2 regions of the Alkalihalophilus pseudofirmus genome follow, and region 1 is predicted to be linked to the other one. Evidence: riboswitches for the same ligand, from Rfam matches in the RefSeq annotation. Region 1 holds a riboswitch; the other holds the start of a gene.
What was found. Region 1 has a riboswitch for cobalamin ahead of metE (5-methyltetrahydropteroyltriglutamate--homocysteine S-methyltransferase). Riboswitches for the same ligand answer to the same signal wherever they lie in the genome.
Positions count from the first base shown of each region.

Region 1 (3,207 bases):
TAAATGCATAAGTAGCATTTGCTAAATAATCAGCTCTATCATCTTCTTTGAGCGGCAGTCCCTCACGCAGTGCAGGCTCATCTACTTGGATCATTTCAATACCATTTGCCTCTAGCTGACGAATTTCTTCCTGGATGGCTAAGGCAAGCTGATTAAGCATTTCTCTAAGTGATATGTCATCTCGCTCAAACGACCAATTTAAAATCGTAACGGGTCCGGTCAGCATCCCTTTCATTGGTTTTGTAGTCAATGACTTCGCATACAGAGTTTCCTTTAATGTCATCGGTTGGTCAAAAGAGATATCGGCCGCAATAATAGGTGGCTTAACACAACGAGAACCGTAAGATTGCACCCAGCCGTTTGTAGTGACTTCCATCCCATTTAAGCGTTGACCGAAAAATTCGACCATATCTGTACGTTCAAATTCCCCGTGAACAAAAACATCGAGCTGAATTTCTTCTTGAATGTTTACCCACTTTTGGATTTCTTCTTGAATAAATGTTTCATAATCGGCCTCAGACAAAGAGCCTTTTTTAAACTTTAAGCGGGCAGCTCTTACTTCTTTCGTTTGTGGAAAGCTTCCGATGGTTGTAGTAGGCAGGGGAGGAAGCTGCCACTTTTTCTTCTGTTGTTCTTTTCTTACATCAAAAGAAGTTCTTGTTGCTGTTAATTCGTTTAATTGAGAAAGCTTTCTTTGCACATCTGTATGAACTCTGCCTGTATCTTTATGAAACTCAGAGATAGCATAACTGTAAGCTCGGAGTTCATCTTTCTTCTCAGGAGATTTGAGTGCTTCACTAAGCAAGACTACTTCCTTTAGCTTTTCATCAGCAAAGGCAAGAGCGTCAACTAATTGCTCTGGCAGCGACTTCTCATTAGCCGTCGTAACAGGTACATGGAGCAATGAGCATGAAGGCTGAATGATCAATTGACTTGGCTGGATGTAGGATGTAATTTTTGCTGCTTGATCTTGTTTATCTAACAGGTTGCTTTTCCAAATGCTGCGGCCATCAATGACTCCGCATGCCAACAGCTTATCACTAGGAAACCCAGATGATCTTAATTTCTCTAGGTTGGCTCCTTTGTCGTGGACGAAATCAAGTCCGATAGCATCTACAGGTAATTGAATCACTTCTTCATAGCGTTCAACCGAGCCGTAATAGGTCTGTAAAAGCAGTTTTATCTCTGGCAGCTTCTCATTAAAGCGACTATAAACTTCTTGAAAAACCTCGATCGTAGGATGGTCGATATCTTGAACAAGAATCGGTTCATCAATTTGGATCCATTCGGCGCCCGCATCGGCTAATTCTTGGAACGCTTTGATGTAGTGAGGAATAAGTTCAGCTACCTTGTCTTTAAATTCACTGTTCGCGTATCCTTTTGATAAGGCAATCAATGTAACCGGACCTAAGATGACTGGTTTCCCTTTAATGCCCAGCTCATATTTTGCTTCATTAAATAAATCTAACAGTCTGTTATGTGTTAGTTTTGGTGCTGCGCCTTGTAATTCTGGAACAATATAGTGGTAGTTTGTGTTAAACCATTTAGTCATTTCAGAAGCAACATGTTCATCTGTTCCGCGGGCAATTGCAAAATATTGTTCCAGGGAAGCTTCTTCCATCGATTGAAACCTCTCGGGGATAAGCCCGAACATTACAGCTGTATCTAGAACTTGATCATAGTAGCTGAAATCGCCAATCGGAATAAGATCAATGCCTTTACTTCGCTGTTTCTTTAAATAGTCGATACGAAGCTGCTTCATTTCAAGTTCAAATGCCACTCTCGTTATTTTCTTTGTCCAATACTTTTCTAATACTTGTTTCCATTCTCTATTTTCCCCAATGCGTGGATAGCCTGTGTTTGATGTCACTATATTCATCTTTAAATCCCTCCAGATTGTCGTCTCTATTGTTGTGGTTAACTCAGCAAATAAAAAAACTCTCTTTCATCATTGAAAGAGAGATCACATACATAGACTTAACCTGGATGATCATAAACCATCGGCCAAAACATATCGATCACTCCTCCCTAATAAACGCGTAGGTACTAGTGCGTACAAAAGGCAGGTCTCCTGACTCAAGTTCATCGCTTGCTTATCCCTTCCCATTCAACTTAGCTAAGATCACTAAATGATGAATAGTGGCAATGATAAGCAGCTCGCTCTTACAGTGGCGCGACCGTGCCGGATTCTCACCGGACTTCCCTTTTAAGGTTTAGAAGGCAAACTCTAAACCACCTCTTGCATGTACTTATAAAATTAAATTAATCAAATACTTAGACTATATCCTAACTTAGATTATTTTATTAATCAAGAATTTTCTAAAAGAAATCTCTACCCTGATATTAGTCACATCCAATAATACTATATGCTATATTTACCCAGTCTTTACAATCACTTAATAATACATTGGTATAATTTATCTGGTATAAAAGACTTAGTTTAGGTGGGGGTTTGGTTGTGTTTAGGAATCGGTTAAAGAAGAAAAAGAGTGGTTCGAACAAACAAAAAACTGAGACAACAAGGCAAAACAGCAAGTTTTTAGAGAAGTTCTCCATGAAGAGCAGATTACTTTTTTTATTTGTTATGCTGCTAGCAGTCTCATTATCAATAGGAGGATTTACTTCTTATTTAAAAGCAAAAGAGATGACAGTCAACTCCATTGAAAACAGACTGATGCGGGAAGTAGATCTTATGGAAGTGATTGCTCAAAACCTTCAGTTCCTCTATGTGAGTGATGAAGAGTATTTTATGCAACAGCTAGAATCAAATATTAGATCACAGCAAGATAAACTTGAAGAAGACGGGATTAGTGCCGAATTCTTTTCTGTCATTAATCAAGAAGCTGTCCCGTTTCAAGTAAGTCAAGATACTTTGCCGCCTATCCCTGTTGAAGCGATAAGCAAAATGGAACAAAGAGATCAAGGAGTCATCCATGTAGAAATAGATGGATCCAAGTATTCGATTTCATTTCAGACAATAAATGAAATCGGCGGAATCTTTGCCTTAGCCGTTCCTGAAGCCTCTTATATGGGTGCGGTAGTTGACATGGCTTATTTTAATCTGCTTGTAGTTGTGATTAGTGTATTTATCTCTACCATATTCATTTTGCTTTTCGTTCGATCTATTACGAAGCCTCTTACAGATTTGCGAGAGACCATGAGAGCAGTGAGAAATGGTCAATTTAGAGAACCAGATTCAATACGAAC
Region 1 is NZ_CP117835.1:3,070,117-3,073,323, reverse strand. It holds gene metE (5-methyltetrahydropteroyltriglutamate--homocysteine S-methyltransferase) at 1-1,879, opposite strand, end outside; cobalamin riboswitch at 2,045-2,255, opposite strand; gene PQ478_RS16385 (methyl-accepting chemotaxis protein) at 2,459-3,207, shown strand, end outside.

Region 2 (3,207 bases), 1.7 Mb from region 1:
AAACGGTCAAATAAGTGTGTTGAAAAAAGATAATAAATTGGGAGTAACCATTGAGGATATGAATGTACAAAAGAAAAGTAAAAGTTTGTCATATCCCTTAATCGTAGAAGGGAAAATTTACGAAGATATCTTAATCTATTTAGGTTTAAATCGGCAATGGTTAATTGCTGAATTACAAAAAAGTCGGGTTGCTCAAGTAAATCGCGTCTTCTTCGCTTCCATTAATGATGACCAAGAACTTCACGTATCCTTAAACAATGAACAGCAGCAAATGCCGACTATTTACAACTAATTGAGGGTCCGTTTCAAACTCGTTACTTTCTAATGTTCTTCACAAGAGTAACTCAAATACAAAGCAATTTGCTTCACAGTAGAACAATAGCATTTAAAGAAAAATGAATTTATTATCACACTAAGTAAGGAAACCTTATGATAAAAAAAGCGGTGAGACCCTGCATTACTATAGTAATGCGGAGTCTCACCAGCCCTTCTAAGGAACAAAGGTGTATGTCAGTCAACATATTAAAATGAGTCGTTATGTTCGAAAGACTCGTTATGAAAACATTTTTATTGTTATTTTGAAGTTGGCATCTCAAGAGCAAGTTTTGCTTTTTCTAGGTCATGACTGACTTGCTCGTCAACATCATAAGCATGATACATTTCCTGCTCAATCATATAGGTAGCCACCTCATGATGTAATTGGATCGTTTCATCTAGTTGTTTCTTTAAAATTTTATGGATCTCAGGGCTTGCTGTTTCCGTAATCGCTACTGCATAGCTCCTTACAGCTGCTTTTGCAGTTACTAGAAGATCTGTTGCAATGACCTCATCATTAATTAAATCTTTATTATTGATTTTATCAAGAATACTAGACATAAGCTTATTCTCCTTTCTCTACTTTTTCTAAAATAGTACGCAATTCTTTAACAGCCTCTTGAGATGCAGCGGCATCTTTTTGTAGCAATTGTTTTAGTTTCTTGTCAGAAGCCAGCCCTTGCATCATTGAGGATTTTGCAGCACTAGCTGATTTAATTGTCAGCATTTCATGAACTTCTAACACTTCATGAGCTGCGTAGTTTGTTTTTGCCATCATTGTTGCCTCCTTGTTGTTTTAGAATGTAATGTATGAATTCCACTGTTTTATAAAATAAAACCTATTAATTTTTTATTGATAGACAAAATGTTTAAAAAATAGTGTCGAATACGTGGTGATCATGTATAATAAAGATACTTATTAACAATCTCATATAGCACATCTAGGTCACTTTGTTATAGAAGTGATAATAGGGAAGTTGGTGTAAATCCAACGCGGTCCCGCCACTGTAAATGCTTGATTGCCTGCACATCCACTGTCAATTTGATGGGAAGGGGAAGTAATCGATAAGCATGAGTCAGGAGACCTGCCTAGGTGTTTCGTGTGAAACCTTCGAGGAAAAGGGGAAGCGGTCTAAAACGACTCTATTTTATCTCATTTCAAAAATGGAGTAAGATTAGTACTACTTTAATGTGTAAGCACTCCTCGGCATGGAGTGCTTTTTTGTGTATATGCCGCCTAATTCAACAATATGTTCCACAGAAGAGCTAGAGAGAGAAAATAAGTAATACTACATATTTAGGAGAGGATTTTATGTTGAAAAAGTGGTATGCAATTCTTGCCGCACTTATGCTTGCTTTTGTTTTAACTGCTTGTGGGGAGACAACAGATACAGAGGAGAGTACTGAGCCTGTTGATACAGAAGAAGCAGGTGAAGAAAATGTTGAGAGTGAGAGTGGAGAAACGGGAGATTTTCCTAGAACTGTAACTGATGCTTTGGGAGAAGAGGTTGTTATTGAAGAGAAGCCTGAGAAAATTGTTTCCCTCATTCCTAGTATTACTGAGACATTGTTTAAAATTGAGCAAGGAGAATATGTGGTAGGTCGTACAGATTGGGACAACTATCCTGAAGAAGTCTTAGATATTGAGAGCGTAGGAGATATGAACTTTGATGTCGAGCGTGTCCTATCCCTTAGTCCTGATCTTGTTTTATCCCATGAATCAAATGCACATAGTTCAACTGAAGGATTAGATCAAATCCGTGCTGCTGGTATTCCGGTAGTTGTCATTAACGATGCCAGTTCCATTGATGCCGTATATGAGGCTATCACAATGATTGGAGAAGCATCTGGCGGAGATCAAGAAGCAGCTTCTACCATCGAAGAGATGAAAGAACGTTTTGCAGCTATTGAAGAAAAAGCTTCAGAAATTAGTGAGGAAGACCAGGTAGATGTATGGGTTGAAGTGTCAGATGAGTTATATACAGCTGGAAGCGAAACGTTTATTGATGAAATGCTTACTCTAATTCGTGCTAATAATATTGCTGATACGGAGCAGGGTTGGCCGCAATTTACTGAAGAGGAAGTAGTCACTTTGAATCCACAAGTGATTATTACAACTTACGGGTATTACGTTGAAAATGCTGATGAGAAAATTAAAGAACGTGCCGCTTGGCAAGATGTAGATGCCGTTAAAAATGAGCGTATTTATGATGTGCAATCTGATGAAGTCACAAGGTCAGGTCCGCGTCTTGTAAAAGGAGTAGAGGAACTTGCGTCAGTCATTTATCCAGAGGTATTTGGCGAATAATCACTTTATTGCCTATACAGCAGTACTAATATTTTGTTTTACAGCGTTTATCATAAGCATCGGAAAGGGAAGTGTTGAACTTCCCTTTTCTACCGTTATACACATCGTTTTACAAGAAGGATTACATATACCGCTCAATGCAGTCCTAGATCCTATGCATGTGAATATCGTGATGGAAATCAGGCTTCCGAGGACGCTGCTTGCTATGATGGTCGGCGCTTGTTTAGCCGTTGCTGGAGCAGCCTTTCAAGGTTTTCTTAAAAATCCCCTTGCTGATCCTTATACATTAGGGGTTTCATCAGGGGCTGCAGTTGGTGCGGTGGTCGTATTATTTTTTGGCATCAGCTTGCCGATTATTGGTCAGTTCACATTACCTTTTGTCAGTATTATTTCAGGCTTTTTGACTCTATTTTTAGTTATAGGGTTTGCTAGAATCGTTCAGCGTTCGATGTCGGCTGAGACGATTATTTTAGCAGGAATTATTTTCAGCTCGTTTTTAGGCGCATTTATCTCCTTGATGATTTCATTAACAGGTGATGAGCTGCGGCAGATTATTAATTGGCTGATGGGCAGTGTGGCTATGC
Region 2 is NZ_CP117835.1:1,408,653-1,411,859, forward strand. It holds gene PQ478_RS07300 (DUF421 domain-containing protein) at 1-292, shown strand, start outside; gene PQ478_RS07305 (spore coat protein) at 574-876, opposite strand; gene PQ478_RS07310 (hypothetical protein) at 881-1,093, opposite strand; cobalamin riboswitch at 1,242-1,422, shown strand; gene PQ478_RS07315 (ABC transporter substrate-binding protein) at 1,628-2,623, shown strand; gene PQ478_RS07320 (FecCD family ABC transporter permease) at 2,586-3,207, shown strand, end outside.
Region 2: it holds a riboswitch for cobalamin, as region 1 does, so the genes downstream of both, PQ478_RS07315 (ABC transporter substrate-binding protein) here and metE (5-methyltetrahydropteroyltriglutamate--homocysteine S-methyltransferase) in region 1, are expected to answer to the same signal.